Regions from separate parts of the Dokdonella soli genome, predicted to be linked through region 1. Evidence: riboswitches for the same ligand, from Rfam matches in the RefSeq annotation. Region 1 holds a riboswitch; each other region holds the start of a gene.
What was found. Region 1 has a riboswitch for cobalamin ahead of ABD002_RS13605 (TonB-dependent receptor domain-containing protein). Riboswitches for the same ligand answer to the same signal wherever they lie in the genome.

Region 1 (6,513 bases):
CGACGCATCGGCGACGGCCGGCTTCCAGCGCAACCCCAGATCGACCTTGCCGCGCGACAGCTTCGCTGCAACGCGCTCGCGCACGATCGGTTCCAGCGTGCGCAGTTCCTCGGGCAGGCGCAGCCCGAGTTCGAGATAGCGGTGATTGACCGAGCGCAGCTCGATCGCCAGCGTGCCGTGGCCGGTATCGGCCTCGGCGCTGGCAAAGGCGGTCATGCTACGCAGCATCGGTGTATCCCGGAGGAACGAAAGGGCCGCAATGGTAAACTCCACGGCCCGTTTGCCATAGCACCCGCGTTCATGCCGGATAACACCACGAATTCCGCGCGCCCCTCGGGCCGCGCCGCCGATCAGCTGCGGCCGGTCTCGATCCAGCGCCACTACACACGGCATGCCGAAGGTTCGGTGCTGGTCGCGTTCGGCGATACGCAGGTGCTGTGCACCGCCAGTATTGAGGAAAAGGTGCCGCCGTTCCTGCGCGGCAAGGGCGAGGGCTGGGTCACTGCGGAGTACGGCATGTTGCCCCGCGCGACCGGTACGCGCACGCAGCGCGAGGCCGCGCGCGGTGGTCAGGGCGGCCGCACGATGGAGATCCAGCGCCTGATCGGCCGCTCGCTGCGCGCCTGCATCGACCGCCAGGCGCTCGGCGAGCGCACGATCACGCTCGACTGCGACGTGCTGCAGGCCGATGGCGGCACGCGCACCGCGGCGATCACCGGCGCCTATGTCGCGCTGGTCGACGCGATCCGCTGGCTCAAGAGCCGCAACCTGATCAAGCGCGACCCGATCTTCGGCGCCGTCGCGGCGGTATCGGTCGGCATTTACCAGGGCGTTCCCGTGCTCGACCTCGACTACGCCGAGGATTCCGCCTGCGACACCGACATGAACGTGGTCATGAACGACGGCGGTGGCTTCATCGAACTGCAGGGCACCGCCGAAGGCCATGCGTTCCGGCGCGAGGAGCTGGATGCCTTGCTGGCACTCGCCGGCAAGGGCGTCGCCGAGCTTTGCAATCTACAACGTGAAGCGCTGGCGCGCGCCGCATGAGCCGACGCATCGCGCAGATCGCGTTGCTGGTGCGGGATTACGACGAAGCGATTGCGTGGTTCGCACGTGCGCTCGGCTTCGTCCTGCTTGAAGACAGCGACCACGGCGGCGGCAAGCGCTGGGTGCGCGTCGCACCGGCCGCCGACGCCGCATTCTGCCTGCTGCTGGCGAAGGCGACCACGCCGGAACAGCAGGCCTGCGTCGGCCGCCAGCATGGCGGGCGCGTCGGCTTCTTTTTGCATACGGACGACTTCGCACGCGACCACACATCGCTGGCTGGCGCCGGCGCGCGCTTCGACGGCGAACCACGCCACGAAACCTATGGTACGGTCGTCGTGTTCGAGGACATCTACGGTAACCGTTGGGATCTGATCGGGCCGGCGCAATGAAGCTCGTCCTCGCCAGCAGCAACGCCGGCAAGCTGGTCGAGATGCGCGCAATCCTCGCCGGTCTCGACATCGAGCTGGTCGCGCAACCGGAATTGGGCATCGACGATGCCGACGAGACCGGCTCGACCTTCATCGAGAACGCTCTGATCAAGGCGCGTCATGCCACGCGCGCATCCGGCCTGCCCGCACTCGGCGACGATTCAGGCCTGTGCGTCGACGCGTTGAATGGCGCACCCGGCCTGTACTCGGCGCGCTACGCCGGCGGCCACGGCGACGCCGCGGCGAACATCGCGAAGCTGCTCGATGCCTTGCACGATGTGCCCGAATCGGGGCGCACCGCACATTTCCACTGCGCGATCGTGCTGCTGCGCAACGCCGACGATCCGGCGCCGCTGATCGCGGAAGGCCACTGGCATGGCCGCATCCTCGCCGCGCCGCGCGGCAGCAACGGATTCGGCTACGACCCGGTGTTCTTCGATCCTGCACTGGGCGCCGGCGCGGCGGAATTTGATGCCGCCACCAAGAACCGCGTCAGCCATCGCGGACAGGCGCTGGCGCGGTTGCGCGAGCTGATCGCCCACGCCGCCCCCTCCTCGTAGGAGCGGCTTCAGCCGCGATGCTCTTCGTTCTGATCGAACGCACCAGAAAAGCATCGCGGCTGAAGCCGCTCCTACGGTCACGTCACGATCCTGGACGCCCCACCCGCCGCCAACGCCTACAATCACGTCATGTCACTCGTCACACCACCGCTGTCGCTGTACATCCATATTCCGTGGTGCGTGAAGAAATGCCCGTACTGCGACTTCAACTCGCATGCGCAGAACGGCGCGCTACCGGTCGATGCGTATGTCGACGCGCTGCTCGCCGATCTCGACCGCGATCTGCGCGGCTTGGGCGAAGCGATCATGGGCCGGCCGCTGCGCAGCATCTTTTTCGGGGGCGGCACGCCGAGCCTGTTCGCACCCGACGCGATCGCGCGCATTCTCGACGGCGTCGCCGCGCGCATCGATCTGCCACGCGGCATCGAGGTCACGCTGGAGACCAATCCCGGCACGGTCGAGCATGGCCGTTTCGACGGCTACCTCAAGGCCGGCGTTTCGCGACTCAGCTTCGGCGTGCAGAGCTTCGACGATGCCAAGCTGCGCCGGCTCGGTCGCATCCACTCCGCCGCCGACGCGGAACGTGCGATCAGGGAAGCGCAGGATGCGGGCTACGCGAACTTCAATCTCGACCTGATGTACGCGCTGCCGGAACAGACGCTCGACGGCGCGCTCGCCGACATCGAACGCGCGCTCGCGCTGCTTCCCGCGCATATCTCGCACTATCAACTCACGCTGGAACCGAACACGCTGTTCGCCGCGAAACCGCCGCCGCTGCCGGACGCGGACAGCGCCTGGGACATGCAGGAAGCCTGTCAGCAGCGCCTTGCCGAGGCCGGCTACGCGCAATATGAGGTCTCCGCGTATGCACGCGACGATCGGCGCTCGGCGCACAACCTCAACTACTGGACATTCGGCGACTACCTCGGCATCGGCGCCGGCGCGCACGGCAAGTTCAGCGATGCAGCGAGCGGACGCATCGCGCGCACGACGAAGGTGAAGCTGCCGCGCAGCTATCTCGAACGCGCCGAACGCGATGAAGCGTTCGGTACGAACACCGATGTGGCGCGCGCGGACCTGCCGTTCGAATTCATGATGAACGCGCTGCGCCTCAACGACGGCGTCGCGAGTCCGCTGTTTGCGGAACGCACGGGCCTCGCGATGGACGCGCTCGACGACGGCCTGCGCGTCGCGCGCGAACGCGGCTGGCTGGAACGCGATCCGGCGCGCATCATTCCCACCGAACTCGGCCGCCGCTGGCTCAACGACGTGATCGAGCTGTTCCTGCCGGAGAACGGCTGAGGGAATCGGGAGCAGAAGAAGCCCGTCGTCACCCATCGGCACTCGACCGCCATGCTCGAATCGATCACGCTGACGTGCCCCTATTGCGGCGAGAGTTTCGTCACGACCGTCGACCTCTCGGCCGGCTCGCAGCGCTACATCGAGGACTGCGCCGTGTGCTGCCGGCCGATCGAAGTAACGCTGCGGGTCGATGACGACGGCGAGCTGCTCGGCGTCGATACCGCGACTGATCGCGATTGAGCTTCGCTTGCGGCGCCCCGCCCCCGCCCCTACACTGCGCGCCGCCACAGGTGTCCCGCGCGTTGTCGCGCGGGGTGAAACGGGAAGCCGGTGCGAATGCGGGTTCGATCAACGAATCCGATTCAAGACCGGCGCTGCCCCCGCAACGGTAAGCAAGCCGAACCGGATCAGTTGCCACTGCCGCAGAAGCGGCGGGAAGGCGATTCGGCCGATGTAATGGTGGTTTTGCGCTCATCCCCGAGCGCGAAAAGAAGGTGGTCGTCCGCGACCGCACTTTTCACCAGGCGCATCGCTTGCAAGCCCGGAGACCGGCCTGAGGCTTTCACCGATCGCACTCGAGTCGGCTCCACGAGCCAGGACAGCGAATCGGCGAATCAGCTCCAGGCGTTGCGGCGGGCAACGGGCGGGCAAGGGCGCCCGCCGTCCTTTGCACGACCCTCCTCCGACGCCCTGGCCACGCGGGTGTGCGACAGGAGGGTATGAAATGTTCCGTTATTCCGTTTTGTTCATCGCGGTCTCGGCCGCGCTCGGCGGCGCCGCACACGCCGACGAGGTCGACCTGCAGCCGACCGTGCAGGTCACCGCCTCGCGCGTGGCGGAAACCGTCGACCAGACGCTCGCCGACGTCAGCGTGATCACTCGCCAGGACATCGACACTAGCGTCGCACGCGACGTGCTTGACCTGATGCGCCTCGAAGCCGGAATCGATCTGTACCGCACCGGCGGCCCGGGCCAGCAGACCTCGCTGTTCCTGCGCGGCACGAACTCGAACCAGGTGCTGGTGCTGATCGACGGCGTGCGCACCGCAGCGGCGACCACCGGCGCGTTCGCGTTCGAGCAGTTGCCGCTGGACGCGGTCGAGCGCATCGAGATCGTACGCGGCCCGCGCGCGAGCTACTGGGGTTCGGACGCGATCGGCGGCGTGATCCAGATCTTCACGCGCAAGCTCGAGGGTCCGCGCGTCGCGCTCGGCTATGGCAGCTACCGTGATGCCGAGGGCAGCGCGGGCATCGGCCACTGGGACGGCGCGAACGGCTACAGCGTGCAGGTCGGCGCGCGTCATGTCGGCGGCTTCTCCCCGACCAATCCCGGCATCTGCAACGGACCGAACGATCCGTACTGCCCGTACGACGGGGACGACGATGGCTACCGCAACACGAACCTCGCCGCGCGCGGCGCCTACACGCTCGGCAGCCAGCTGCTGTCGGCCACGCTGTACCGCAGCCAGGGCCAGGTGCAGTTCGACCAAGGTTACTCGAACGTGATCGAGCAGACCGCCGGCCTCAATCTCGAAGGTGAGCTTGGCGCGAACTGGAGCCATCGTCTCGCACTCGGCAACGCGCGCGAGGACCTCAACACGCCGGCGTTTTCGACGCTGTACCTGACCCGACGCAGCAGCCTGCTCTGGCAGAACGAGATCCGCCTAGACGAGAACCAGCGCCTGATCGCCGGCCTCGACCTCGTCCACGAAAAGGGTGAGACACGCGACACCTCCAGCAACACGCCGCGCTATCGCGACAGTCGCGACAACCGCGCGCTGTTCGGTGGCTGGCGCGCAGCGTTCGGCGCGTTCGACAGCGAGCTCTCGGCCCGCCACGACGACAACAGCCAATTCGGCGGCGCGACCACCGGCTCGCTGGCGCTGGGCTGGCGCGTCAACGAACGGCTGCGCGCGTATGCGAGCTTCGGCCAGGGCTTCCGCAGTCCGACCATGAACGAGCTGTACGATCCCGGCTATGGCGGCTATTTCGCCGGCAATCCGAACCTCGCTCCGGAGCGCTCGCACAGCGCCGAACTCGGCCTCGAGTTCTCGCCGACGGCGAATCAGCGCTTCAAGGCGAACCTCTATTCGACGCGCGTGCATGACCTGATCAGCTTCACCGGTCCTCAGAACCGCGCCGAGAACATCGCGAACGCGAAGCTCGACGGCGCCGAGCTGAGCTACCGAGTCAACGCGGGGGCGTGGTCTGCGCGCGCCGCGTACACCTGGGAGGACGCGCGCAACGCGGACACCGACACGCCATTGCTGCGCCGCGCCAAACAGAAGGTATCCGGCACCGTCGAACGCAGCTTCGGCGAGCGCTTCACAGCCGGAGCCGAACTCGTCTACGCGGGCAGGCGCCACGATATCGGCGGCGTCGAGTTGCCGGCTTATGCGATCGTGAACTTGCGCGCGCGCTACACGCTGAGCCCAGCCTGGAGCCTGAGCGCACGTCTGGAGAACCTCGCCGACCGCAACTACGAATTGGTCCACGGCTACAACACGCCGGGGCGTTCCGGCTTCCTGGACATCGTCTGGCAGCCGTAGCGCTGCGCAGCCTCTGTTCGCCCGCTGGACGACGTGCAAGAATCGTCTCCGTCGACCGCACGAGCGGCGGTCGACGGGGAAACAGGGGAGCGCGCGCAACTGATCGCGGCGCATTGGGGCAAGCGCAGCAGCGACACACCCGCAGCGTACGAGAGCACGTCCGGCCGCATGACGATACGCAGGCCAGCGCAGGACAGGCCGGGTCGCCCAAATGAGGGCGAGCCCTCCGCGTCGCTCGCGCGGCGGACGGATTTGCCACCCCGCGTGCGCGGGTTGCTGGACGGACTGCTGGAGCTCACGTTCACGCACTTCGAAAGCGCGATCCTGCGCACGCTCGACGAAACCGAACACGCGCTGTTCAAGCTGGCCGAACGCTCCAGCAGCAGTGCGCAGCAGCAGAAGCGCTTCGAGGGTCTTCGCGAGGTCCGGCACGGCCGCGCCGATGTAGCGCCGCGCTTCCTGCAGCACGTGGAATCGATATTCACGCGCATCCGCGGTGCGCCGAAGCCGCCACCTGCGCCGGATACGGCCGATCCCTCCATGCCGCTCGAACTGATCGATGCCGCGGTACTCGAGGAGGATCTTGCGCTGCAGGAGATCATCGGCAAGTCGGAAATCCGCAACAGTC
Region 2 (6,513 bases), on a different contig from region 1:
GCGTAGAAGTGCCTCGGTACGCGGGCGCGGTCGCGGCTGGTAGCGCCGCACCGAGCGTGGCAATGCCAGCGCTCGATCGGCACGTCGCGCACTTGGGTGGCGATGGGTTTGCATGGCCAGGCGCAGTTCCAATCGCCGCGCCTGGCTCAGAGCTTTCGCGAGAGGAGATCCCTTAGCGCATGATGCTCAAGCGCCGGATCGCCGCGCATGCGCTTGAGCTGCGACAGCTCGGCCTCGACCTCCTTGAGGCCGCAGTTGCGACGCCTCCATGTTGGTGGCCATCTCGGCCTAGACCGAGAAATTCTTCCCGCCCGGAGGGTGCTCGACTTGAGCAGCGGGTTGGCGGATATTCTTGAAGGTGAACCAAGGTTCGGAGGGGCGATGCCTCGCTTTCTGGTCCGTCACGCTAAGACGATTTCGGTCGTCGCCGGTTTCGTATTGGGTGTGATCGGCACTGCGTGGTCGTTCATCGTCGTCGACCGGCTCGGCGAAGCGATGAGGCAGTTGTCCGACACGAAGGCTGATCTGACCCAGCAGGTCCAATCGCTGAACAGCATCGCATCCGAGTATTTCATCGCCAATCAGCAGGGCGACTTGATCTTCATCCTGGCGCTCCAGGACAGTGCGCGCCAGGAAGTCGCCAGCCTGATCTATAAGGGCAACATGCTCGATCGCGGGACCCCCGTTCGCAACATGATCGGCGCATTGGCGATCGCCAAGCAGCTCGACTACCGCCAGACCTACGATGCCTACGAGAAGCTCAACGACGAAGCGCGGGCGAATCTCTCGTTCGCGAACTTCACCCAGTTGAAGCAGGCTGAGCAGGTGGTCATCGCCAAAGGGCAAGCGCGCGTCCCGTTGCTGCAGAACAGCCTCTTTGAAGTGGAGAAGGCAATGAACGCCAACGGGGCGGCACAGAAAAGGAGCCGAGTCATCGGGTTCATCTCCTCCATCTTCGGAAGTTTCCTACTCCTTCTTGCCAATCTGATCGCCCAGAGTCGGGCGCCCGATTGATTAGGACTGCGCGGGTGTCAAAGTCCGGCTGTCGCTGGTCAGGTTGCTCCCACAGGGTCGAACCATCAAATGCAACGTCACTGCGAACAACCTGGACAGGGGTTGACCGTGGCGACCAGCGAGCTCGAGTGGGTGCCCTGAGCAGAAACCCTGGTTCATCACGAGGCGCCTGAAATGCGCGCTGTGCGCCGTCGCGTGGCGGGACAAGCGACCTGATGGAAATGTCCGCTGCCCAACCGAGGCGAGCAGCGGACACTTCGACATGACTCAGGTTGTTTTTTCTACGGAAGATCGCAACCGCCGCGCAGCTTCGACCATCGCGGCGAGCGTCGTGCGCGTCTCCGGCCAACCGCGGGTTTTCAGCCCACAGTCCGGGTTGACCCACACTTGCTCGGGGAAGAGCACAGCGCCTGCTTTCTCCAGCAGCTCCGTCATCTCGTCCACGGATGGCACGCGCGGTGAGTGGATGTCGTAGACGCCCGGCCCGATCTCGTTGGGATAGCGAAACTTCACAAAGGCATCGAGCAGCTCCATGCGCGAGCGGGAGGTCTCGATCGAGATCACGTCGGCATCCATCGCCGCGACCGAGTCAATGATGTCGTTGAACTCGGAGTAGCACATGTGCGTGTGGATCTGCGTATCGTCGGCAACTCCCGACGCTGTGATACGGAAGCACTCCACCGCCCAGTCCAGATAGACCTGCCAGTCTGCTCGCCGCAATGGCAAACCTTCGCGCAACGCGGGTTCGTCGATCTGGATCACGCGAATCCCCGCACGTTCAAGATCGATCACTTCGTCGCGCAGCGCCAGTGCTATCTGCCGGCAGGTGGCGGCTCGGGGTTGGTCATCGCGAACGAATGACCACTGCAGTACCGTCACCGGTCCGGTCAGCATGCCCTTCATCGGCTTGTCGGTCAGCGACTGCGCATACTGCGACCAGCGCACCGTCATTGGCGCCGGACGCTCGACATCGCCGTAGATGACGGGGGGCTTGACGCAACGCGATCCATAGCTCTGTACCCAGCCATTCTTCGTAAAAGCAAAACCATCGAGCTGCTCGCCGAAGTACTCAACCATATCGTTGCGCTCGAATTCGCCGTGGACGAGCACGTCGATGCCGATTTCCTCTTGGAAACGCACACACTTTTCCGTCTCAGCCACCAGGAAAGCGTCATAGGCGGCATCCGACAGCTTGCCGGACTTGTGCTTCGCGCGCGCCTCTCGCACTTCATGTGTCTGCGGAAACGAGCCAATCGTCGTGGTCGGGAATAGCGGCAGCCGCATCCGTTCTTCCTGCAGAACTCGGCGTTTCGGATAGGCGGAGCGACGCCGTGCGGACGATGCTTCGAGAGAGGCCACGCGTTCCGCGACACGGGGTTTGTGGACTCTTTTCGAGGTGCTCCGCGTCTCTCGCCGTTCGCGTGCAACATCGAGCGTATCCACCGAGGAAACGAGACCGTTCAGCGCGTCGACGATGGCGCGCACTTCCTCGACTTTCTGTCGCGCGAACGAAAGCCAGGACTGGATGTCGGAGGGAAGCGACGTCTCAAGTGTTGCATCGACCGGCACGTGCAAGAGTGAACAAGACGGCGCGACCTGCAGGCGGTCACCGCCGAGTCGATCATGCGCACGGCGTACAAGCGGCACCGCGCGATCGAGATCGGTACGCCAGATATTGCGTCCGTCGACGACACCGAGTGACAACGTCCGTTCTGCCGGCAACGCGTCGAGTACAGCATCCAATTGATCGGGCGCGCGAACCAGGTCGACATGCAATCCGTCGACGGGCAGGTCCACAGCGAGGTTGAGGTTGTCGCCGAGGGCGCCGAAATAAGTCGTCAGCACAAGCTTGGGACGATCCACATTCGCGAATGCCGCGTAAGCACGGCGATAGGCCGCATGATCGTCCGCATCCTGATCGAGGATGAGGCAGGGTTCGTCGATCTGCACCCATTGGGTGCCGGCGGCCTTGAGTCGACCGAGCAATTCTATGTAGACGGGCAGCAGTCGATCCAACAGTGCCAGGCGATCGCTCCCATCGACAGTTTTCGCCAACATTAGAAAACTGACGGGACCCAGCAACACCGGACGCGCTTCGAGGCCCAGCGCCTTCGCTTCCAGGTACTCGGCGACCGGCTTGTCGCCACGAAGTTGAAAGGTCTGGGTGCTCTGCAGCTCTGGAACGAGGTAGTGGTAGTTGGTGTCGAACCACTTCGTCATCTCGAGGGCGCGCAAATCGAATTCATCATTCTGCGCCCCGCGTGCCAGCGCGAAATAACCCTCTAGCGGATCGCGATCGGCAAGCTTCCGGTAACGGTCGGGGATGGCGTCGAACAGAAACGCCATGTCGAGGACCTGGTCGTACAAAGAAAAGTCGTTGCAAGGCACGGAGTCTGCGCCGGCTTCACGTTGAATACGCCAGTGTCGGTGCCGCAGATCCTTCGCGATGTCCTGCAGCTGCTGCGGCGAGCTTTCGCCGCGCCAGTAGGCCTCGAGTGCGTGTTTGAGCTCACGCTTCGCGCCGATGCGCGGAAAGCCGAGATTGGTAACAAGAGTCATGAATGCAATTCCTCATGCGTCAGTGGCAGTGAGGAACGAAGGAACCGCGCGTCGACTCGCCTGCAAGTACAGACAAGGGATTCGTCACGCCAGCGACCTTCGCCCCCGCGGGCGAACCGGAACTGCGTGGCGAGCGCGCGGGAGTACGCGCACGATGGAAATGCATCGTGCGAGAGCTCCGGCCGCTTCCCCACGGAAGGTCCAGGTCAAACAGGGATCTCTCCCTGGACGAGGCAGGTCTTCGGGCTCGTGGACGTGAAGCGCATCAGCGCTTCGCCTAGTGTCCGCCGCTTCCCAGTCCTTAGGGACCAGTGCTACTGGCGAAGGTCGTTTCCACACACCGCTGCGGGGCAGCGCCGGAATTGGCCCATGACGGCCGCACCGGCTTCCCTTTTAATTCCATCGCTCTATGCGGATAGAGCGATGGAAACCATCGACGCGTGGAAAAGTACGCGCAGCATCGGACGACGTCAAGCATCGCTGCGTCGACGGGCCCTTCCGGCAAGGCGCCAGCCAATCCCGGCAATCCAGCGAGTACAGGGCTCCTGAGTGATGGCCATTTCAAAACCGGGTCGCTCATTCGTCATTGACTAAATGTGACGGGGCGCCGCCGTGATGGCGCTTGCCCCGTAGTAGGGCGTGGCAATGGTCGATGAGCTGGCACGAGACGGGGAGAGGCATGAATCAACGTCTCGTAGTGCAGCGCCGCTGGGGGAGTCGGCGGGTTCGACGGAATCTGGGGCCAATCGAAGGAGACACGGTGATGGGTGTTCGTTTCACGCGGCAGTGGCCGCTGGCAGCAGCAATCGCGACAATCATTGGTAGTACGGGGATGGCCGTAGCGCCAGCGTTCGCCGGATCGGCTTCCACGGACGACGGGCCTTCCGGAAGCTCCACTGTAGTTGCCCGGGAGTCCGTTCCGAATCGCTACATCGTGCGGTTTGTCGAGCAGACGATACCAACCTATTTCGCGGGCCAGGCGGGGGCAAACTCCGTTCAGGCCGTCGGTCCCTACAAGGCGAACGGAGCCTTGGGCCGACTGCACCTCGATTCGGCCAATTCAGCGGTGGCGAACTACCGGCAGTACCTCGAGGGCCGGCAGGCCAGCCACTTGAGTGCTATTGCGATGACGTTGGGCCGCACGCCGAACGTGGTATCGACGATGGCGCATGCGCTGAACGCTGCAGTGATAGACGGGCTTTCGGCAAGCGATGTTGCGAAGCTGAAAAAGCTGCCCGACGTCCTTTCAGTCACGCCTGACTACATCGTCCATCAGGCGAGCGACGTCGGTCCGGGCTTCATCGGGGCCTCCTCGATCTGGTGGGGAACTCCGGCGGGGCAGGACACGCTGTTCGCTAACGGCTTCGAATCGTTGCTGGGCTATCGAGGCGACGGTGTCGTCATCGGCAATATCGATACCGGCTACAACAGCAAGAGTCCCTCGTTTGCAGCCGTCGACGATCAGGGCTACCACATCCAGAACCCATTGGGTTCTGGCCACTACATCGGTCAATGCGGCGTGCAGGGCATCAATCTGGCCGGCGGATGCAATGACAAGGTCATCGGCGTCTACGACGAATTGGGTGTGCAGGAGCCCAAAGAGCCGGCTCAATCCGTTGAGGACAGTCCGCTCGATGGCCACGGCAGCCACACCGGCAGCACCGCTGGCGGCAACAGCCGTTCCGCCACCATCGGCAGCTTTACAGCACATCTGTCGGGTGTCGCACCGCACGCCAACCTGGTGATCTACCGTGGCCTCTACAACAGAAACGGTTCCACATCCGCGCTCGCCGCCGCGGCGAACCAGGCGATCCAGGACGGCATCGTCGATGTGTTGAACTACTCGATCAGCGGCGGCCTCGATCCTTGGAATGATCCGGTTTCGCAAGCATTCCTCTCAGCCACCGATGCCGGCATTTTCGTCGCGGCGGCGGCGGGCAACAACGAGACCACACCGGTAACGCTCCCAGGAACAGCAAATCACTGGGAGCCATGGGTCACGACGGTTGCCGCGGGCAACCACACGGGTGGCCCCCTGGGTTACTCCGCGACGGTTTCGGGTGCAGGTGCACCTGGTCCAATCGGCATGAACACGGCCCCCAACTCGACCCAGCCAAGCGGGCCGATTGCGACCGTGCTGGCGGTCAGTCCGAACTTCGGTGCGGCCAACGATTGCGCTGCGCTTCCATCAGGCACGTTCACCGGCAAGATGGCCATCTTGCATTTCGTGAGCGGCCCTTGCGGCACGAATGCGCTGGCGGCGAATGCGAAGGCCGCGGGTGCAGTCCAGGTACTGCTGGTCAATTCGACCGACGACTACATCAGCAGCGGTGCTGCACAGACCATTCCGGTGTTTACCACGAGCAGCGGGCAGGGCAACGCCCTTGAGGTCTACGCGGCAGCTCATCCGGGTACCGCCATGAATATCGGCTACCCCGCCAATTCGCGCCTGCCGGCCCAGCCGGACAAACTAGCCAGCTTCAGCCTGCTTGGTCCGGTCGGTACCGACGCCATCAAGCCGGATGTGCAGGCGCCGGGCGTGGCCGTCCTGGCGTCCGTCGCGAACGACGGCACGCCTGCCGGAGCCAACAACGTCGACTTCTACGATGGCACGTCGATGGCGACCCCGCATACGGCCGGTACCGGCGCACTGCTGATGGGCATGCATTCGGACTGGACACCGATGGAGGTGAAGTCGGCGCTCATGATGACTGCAACGGAAGCAGGCTTGACCAAACCGGATGGCGCGACGCTCAGCGATTTCTTCGATCGGGGCTCGGGACGCATCCAGGCGTATGTCGCCAGCCGGGCCGGTTTGGTGATGAACGAGACGGGTCTGAACTTCTCGAACGCCAATCCCGCCAATGCCGGAAAGCCCGGCAGCATCGGGCCCAGCGCGCTCAATCTTGCCAGCATGCAGAAGGATGCCTGCATCACCGT
Region 3 (6,513 bases), on a different contig from region 1:
AGCAGCGACTCCTTCGCCTCGTAGCTGTACGCGACCACGCCGCATTCGAACCAGTTCGAGCTGCCCGGAATATCGGTCAGCACCTTGGCGATCCAGCCGCCGGTGCAGGACTCGGCCGCGACCATCGTCTGGCCGCGCGCGAGCAGGCATTCGGCGACGGCCTGAGCTTGCCCATTCAAGGTCTCGTCCGAGGGAACAGCGGCTACAGCCATGAATACTCCGACCTGGCGAAACGAAATGCCGAGCATACTCCCGGCGCCATCTGCCGCGGCATCGCGACGGTCTCGCGCGAGCACCAGACGTGCTGTGTGAAGGCAATCAGGCGCGGTCGAGCGCGCGCGCAACGGGCACCGCGCGCCCTGCCTCGTCGACCGCGACCATCACGAACTCGCCGCTGGTCGCCAGCTTCTGTGCGGCGCCGGGCTTGGCCTCGCTGAGCATCTGCACGCGCACGGTCATCGAGCTGCGCCCGACGCCGACCACGCTCGCGACCAGCTCGACGATCTCGCCAAGCTTCACGGCCTGCTTGAAGTCGATACGGTCCGAACGCGCAGTGACGACCGTGCGCCCGGCAAAGCGGCTGGCGACAAGGAACGCGGCCTTGTCCATCCAGGCCAGCGCCTGGCCGCCGAACAACGTGCCGAGATGATTGCAGTGGTGCGGGAACACGATCTCGACGAAGCGCGCCTCGCCTTCGCACGCACCGTCAGAACGCATGATCGAAACCCACCTCGCCCTGCACCGCGACCTGGTACGCCGAGACACGGCGCTCGAAGAAGTTGGTCAGTTCCTGCACGTCCTGCAGTTCCATGAACGGGAACGGATTGCGCGCGCCGTAGCGCGGCGGCAGGTGCAGCATCGCGAGGCGCTGGTCGGCGACGTACTCGAGGTACTGGCGCATCTCCTTCAGCGTCATGCCGACCACGCCGCCGCCGAGCACGTCCTCGGCGAACGCAGTCTCGCAGTCGACCGCCTCGGTGATCATCTGCGTGACCTGGGCGGCCCACTCGGCATCGAACAGCTGTGGCTCCTCACGCTCGACCGTACGCAGTACCTCGAACGCGAAACCCATGTGTGCGGATTCATCGCGGAACACCCAGGCGGTGCCGGCGGCGAGCCCTGGCAGCAGGCCACGCGAACGCAGGAAATACACGTAGGCGAACGCGCCGAAGAAGAACAGGCCTTCGATGCAAGTCGCGAAACAGGTCAGATTCAGCAGGAACTGGCGCTTGTCCGCCTCCGAATCGATGCGATCGAGGGTCTGGATCGAATCGATCCAGCGCTGGCAGAACGCGGCCTTGCGCCGGATCGAAGGAATGTTCTCGACCGCGGCGAATGCCTGCGCGCGCTGTTCGGGCTCGGGAATGTAGTGGTCGAGCAGGGTCAGGTAGAACTGCACATGCAGTGCTTCTTCATACAGCTGGCGCGACAGGTACATGCGCGCCTCGGGCGCGTTGATGTGCCTGTAGAGGTTCAGCACGAGGTTGTTCGCGACGATCGAATCCCCGGTCGCGAAGAACGCGACCAGACGCTGGATCAGATGACGATCGGCAGGCGTCATGCGCTGGACCAGATGGCCGAGGTCGATCTGGAAATCGATCTCCTCGACGCTCCAGGTGTTCTTGATCGCAGCGCGGTACATCTCGTAGAACTGCGGATAGCGCATCGGCCGCAGGGTGAGGTCGAAGCCGGGGTCGAGGAGGCGCGTTGATGGAACGGACATGGGCATTCCTTGAGTTCTTGCAGTACGCGAAACGACTGAACCTTCTGGCTCGTCATCCCGGCGAAAGCCGGGATCCAGTTTCTTCGATGAAGAGCAGACGCTGGATCCCGGCTTTCGCCGGGATGACGAGCTTTCTCTACTGGCAGGCCTCGCACATCTCCGGATTCTCCAGCGAACAGACCACTGCTTCCGCATCGGTATAGGTCTTCGCCGGCCCCGCGCCCACCGTCGCCTTCGCGATCCGCGTCGCCGGCCGCGAGCGCAGGTAATAGGTCGTCTTCAGTCCTTGCTTCCATGCGTACATGTACATGCTCGACAGCTGGCCGATGTTCGGATTCTCGATGAACAGGTTCAGCGACTGGCTCTGGTCGATGAATGCGCCGCGCTCGGCGGCCATGTCGATCAGTGCGCGCATCGGCGTCTCCCAGACCGTGCGATAGATCGTCTTGAGCTCGTCCGGCAATGCCACGATCGGCTGCACCGAGCCTTCGGCGAGCTTGATCGCGTCGCGGATCTCGGCGGTCCACAAGCCGAGCCGTTTCAATTCATCGACCAGGTAGCGGTTCACCTGCAGGAAATCGCCGGACAAGGTCTCGCGCTTGAACAGGTTCGACACCTGCGGTTCGATGCATTCGTAGCAGCCGGCGATCGAGGCGATCGTGGCCGTTGGCGCGATCGCGATCAGCAGCGAGTTGCGCAGGCCATGAGCCTGGATCTCCGCACGCAGCACATCCCAGCGCGCGCTGTCGCGCGGGGTGACGTTCCAGGCGTCGAATTGCAACTCGCCACGCGCGGCGCGCGTGTCGGCGAAGGCCGGATGCGCGCCCTTCTCGCGCGCGAGGTCGAGCGACGTGCGCAGCGCCCAGTAGTAGATCTCCTCGGAGATCCGCGCCGACAGTTCGCGCGCCGCTGCGCTGTCGAACGGCAGGCGCAACGCGAAGAACACGTCCTGCAAGCCCATCAGGCCGAGGCCGACCGGACGCCAGCGCAGGTTCGACGCGCGCGCGGTGTCGATCGGATAGAAATTCAGATCGATCACGCGGTCGAGCTGGCGCACCGCGACCTGCACGGTGTGCGCGAGCTTGTCGAAATCGAACGCGACACCGTCGTGATGCCGCGAAAGATTGATCGAGCCGAGATTGCAGACCGCGGTTTCGCCGTCGTTCGTGACTTCGATGATCTCGGTGCACAGGTTCGACAGGTGCACCACGTTGCCCGGCTTCGCGGTCTGGTTGCCGGCGCGGTTGCAGGCGTCCTTGAACGTCATCCAGCCGTTGCCGGTCTGCGCCAGCGTGCGCATCATGCGTGCGTAGAGGTCACGCGCCTTCACGGTCTTCTTCGCGAGCCCCTGCGCCTCGGCCTGCACGTACGCGCTTTCGAACGCCTCGCCCCACCGGTCCGGGAAATCCGGCACGTCCTTCGGATCGAACAGCGACCACATCCCGTCCGTATCGACGCGATGCATGAACAGATCCGGGACCCAGTTCGCAATGTTCAGATGATGCGTGCGGCGCGCGTCGTCGCCGGTGTTTTCGCGCAGCTCGAGGAACGCCTCGATATCGGCGTGCCAGGATTCCAGGTACACGCAGGCCGCGCCCTTGCGCTTGCCGCCCTGGTTGACCGCGGCGACCGAGGAATCGAGCGTCTTCAGCCACGGCACGATGCCGTTGCTCAAGCCATTGGTCGAGCGGATCAGCGAGCCTTCCGAACGCACGCGATGCCAGGCGAGACCGATGCCGCCCGAGAACTTCGACAGCAGCGCGACGTCGCGGTACTTGCCATAGATCGCCTCCAGCGAATCCTCAGGCGAATCGAGCAGGAAGCAGCTCGACAACTGTTCGTGGCGCGTGCCGGAATTGAACAGCGTCGGCGAACTCGGCACGTAGTCGAGACCGGCGAACAGCTGGTACAGCTCGATGGCGTCGCCCGCGCTCTCGCTGAGCGCGCAGGCGACGCGCAGCCAGAACTGCTGCGGCGACTCGATGACCTGACGCTGAGTCGGATGCTTGAGCAGGTAGCGGTCGTACAAGGTGCGTAGGCCGAAGTATTCGAAGCGCAGCGTGTGGCGCGGATCGATCGCGTCGTTGAGCTTGCGCGCATTCGCCTCGACGAACGCGAGCACGCGCTCGTTGATCAGACCCGCATCGAAACCGAGTCGGATCGATTGCGAGAACGAATACACGCCGAGCCCCTGCACTTCCTTGTCGATGTAGCCGGCAAGCAGGCGCGCGGCGACCTTCGAGTATTCGGGCTCCTCGGCGATGAACGAGGCCGCGGTGCGGATCGAGAGTTCATCCAGTTCGCGCGTGGTCGCACCGTCGTACAGGCCGGCGATCGTCTTCAGCGCGACGCGCATCGGCTCGACATCCGCGAGCCCCTCGCAGCAGCGCGTGACCGCGCGCACGATCTTGTTGAGGTCGACCGGTTCCTTCGCGCCCGAGCGCTTGGTCACCTGCATCGCGATCGGGCCCGCGTGCGGCGCGGTCAGGCGGAAACCCGGTTGATTCGGCGGGACGGCGGCGGCGGGAGATGCGGCGGACTCGGCGACAACTTCGGACGTGGACATGCGTTCTCTCCTTCGCGAGCAGCGGACCCGCAGAAGTAAAGGCACGGCGACGCACGGAATGAGACTTGGGCCCGCGATCCGCCGGCCTTCGCTCCCGCGAGCGAAAGAAGAACCTGCGGATGACGCCAGTCGAAAGGGACGCGGGCTCCGGACGGAGGCGCGACGACTTTCGGCCTGCCCCTCCCGCGAGGGCCTTCGAGCCAGACGCTCCGCATTGCGGCGGAACGGTCGCGGCGGGTATTCGGACTCTCGGGCGCGAGGCGTTTGCCTCACCTACTGGACGCCGCTTCCCAAGCCGAAGCTCAGTGCCTGATGCGTCGTTCGCTCCCGATCACCGCTGCGGGGCAGCTCCGGATTCGCACCGGATTCCCTCGGAGGTTTTGTGACCCCCAACCCAGATGTTGTGCTGGGCGCCATCGACGACCACAAGATATGCCCTCGTGACCGGAAGTTCAATCGGTTTCTTGCCGCACACGAGTTTCCATGAGTCGGCAGGCGACGGCCCCCACCAGCATCGCCGGCACGAACCAGAGCACTTCATGCACCCCACCCGCCAGGCCGACCAGCGCAGGACCCGGGCAGTAGCCGACCAGTCCCCAGCCGATGCCGAATATTCCCGCGCCCACAATCAGACGGCGATCGATCCGCTGCGTCGCAGGCAATTCGAACCCGGGCGCGAAACGCGGTTTGGGCAAGCGAAGAATCCAGCGGAACGCGATCACGGTAACGCCGACAGCAGCGCCAAGCACCAGGATCAGGGTTGGGTCGAACTGGCCGAAGATATCCAGGAAGCCTTGCACGACGCGCGGATCAGTCATGCCCGAGATCGCCAGGCCGACCCCGAACAAGGCTCCTGAAAAAAGAGCCGCGAACCAGCGCGCATTCATGCCGACCATCCCGGCCAATGGCGCATCACGAACACCGTCGCCATCGCGGCGGCCATGAAGGTCAGCGCCGCGGGCCAACGAGCGCAGCGACAACCTGCCCAGGCCACACACGCCATGACCGCTGGTGCAACCGCTGCCCATGCGCGTGCCGAAGCCGACGAGCAATCCACCCACGACGAGCAGGATCACCGGATAACCTTGCCGATGTGGCTCACCCACGGCGAACCAGCGCATCGTCCCCCCGCCCGCAAGCATCAAGCCGAGCAGGAACGCAACACGCCAGCCACGATCCGACGACGCGGCCCCGGTCACGGCGTTGACGATGCCGCTGATGCCCGCGATGCGGCCGTTCAGCCACAGCAGCAAAGCGGCGGCCATGCCGATCAGCACACCGCCGACCCATCCGCTCATCCGGGCGTTCATGCCATGCCTCCCAGCTGGTTAAGCGGCAACTTCAACCAGACGATGCCGTTGGTGTCCGGCGGCGGCAGGCGCCCGCCGCGGATGTTGACCTGCAACGCCGGCAGGAGCAGTCGTGGTACCGTCAGGTTGGCGTCGCGCGCACCGCGCATCGCCACGAACTCGGCTGCAGTGATGCCGCGACCGACATGCAGGTTGTCCCGCACCTCGGCGGCGATCGACGTCTCCGCCATCGGCGCACGTCCGGCCGGCGGATAGTCGTGGCAGAGGAAGATACGCGTGTCCGCTGGCAGCGCCAGGATCGTCTGGATCGAGGCATGCAGCCGCGCGGCATCGCCACCCGGGAAGTCGCAACGTGCGGTGCCGACGTCCGGCGCGAACAGGGTGTCGCCGACAAACGCTGCATCGCCGACAAGATAGGTCAGGCTGTCGCCGGTGTGGCCGGGCGTGGCGAGGACGCGCGCCTCCAGGCCGCCGATGCGGAAGCGCTCGTCGTCGTCGAACAGGCGGTCGAACTGGCGGCCATCGGGGACGAAGTCCTCGCCCAAGCCGAACAGCGGCTTGAAGTGCGCCTGGACCGCAGCGATGCCGCGGCCAATCGCCAGCGGCGCCCCGAGCACGTCATGCAGATGGCCGCCGGCGCTCAGATGGTCCGCGTGCGCATGCGTTTCGAGGATCCATTCCACGCGCAGGCGGTGGTCGCGCACGAACGCGAGCACCGCGTCGGCGGACGCGGTCGACGTGCGCGCCGCTGCCGCATCGTAATCGAGCACCGGATCCACGATGGCCGCGGCCCCGCCCTCGCCCTCCCATACGACATGGGTGAAGGTGCCGGTGTCCTTGTGGAAGAACGTTTCCACCCATGGCCGTGATGGCATGAAATGCGCGCCTCGGATGCGACCGTCATCTGGACGGAG

Region 2: it holds a riboswitch for cobalamin, as region 1 does, so the genes downstream of both, metE (5-methyltetrahydropteroyltriglutamate--homocysteine S-methyltransferase) here and ABD002_RS13605 (TonB-dependent receptor domain-containing protein) in region 1, are expected to answer to the same signal.
Region 3: it holds a riboswitch for cobalamin, as region 1 does, so the genes downstream of both, ABD002_RS14900 (ribonucleoside-diphosphate reductase subunit alpha) here and ABD002_RS13605 (TonB-dependent receptor domain-containing protein) in region 1, are expected to answer to the same signal.

The regions. Positions count from the first base shown of each region.
Region 1 is NZ_BAAAEU010000023.1:89,927-96,439, forward strand. Features, by position in the region: gene ABD002_RS13575 (YicC/YloC family endoribonuclease) at 1-228, opposite strand, end outside; gene rph (ribonuclease PH) at 301-1,047, shown strand; gene ABD002_RS13585 (VOC family protein) at 1,044-1,436, shown strand; gene rdgB (RdgB/HAM1 family non-canonical purine NTP pyrophosphatase) at 1,433-2,035, shown strand; gene hemW (radical SAM family heme chaperone HemW) at 2,165-3,337, shown strand; gene ABD002_RS13600 (CPXCG motif-containing cysteine-rich protein) at 3,389-3,577, shown strand; cobalamin riboswitch at 3,609-3,908, shown strand; gene ABD002_RS13605 (TonB-dependent receptor domain-containing protein) at 4,062-5,885, shown strand; gene ABD002_RS13610 (DUF1631 family protein) at 6,150-6,513, shown strand, end outside.
Region 2 is NZ_BAAAEU010000024.1:3,733-10,245, reverse strand. Features, by position in the region: gene ABD002_RS14050 (hypothetical protein) at 382-1,014, shown strand; gene metE (5-methyltetrahydropteroyltriglutamate--homocysteine S-methyltransferase) at 1,282-3,573, opposite strand; cobalamin riboswitch at 3,789-4,024, opposite strand; gene ABD002_RS14040 (S8 family serine peptidase) at 4,604-6,513, shown strand, end outside.
Region 3 is NZ_BAAAEU010000024.1:198,689-205,201, forward strand. Features, by position in the region: gene ABD002_RS14885 (CinA family protein) at 1-212, opposite strand, end outside; gene ABD002_RS14890 (acyl-CoA thioesterase) at 319-720, opposite strand; gene ABD002_RS14895 (ribonucleotide-diphosphate reductase subunit beta) at 707-1,723, opposite strand; gene ABD002_RS14900 (ribonucleoside-diphosphate reductase subunit alpha) at 1,860-4,181, opposite strand; cobalamin riboswitch at 4,505-4,723, opposite strand; gene ABD002_RS19745 (YeeE/YedE family protein) at 4,742-5,599, opposite strand; gene ABD002_RS14915 (MBL fold metallo-hydrolase) at 5,596-6,474, opposite strand.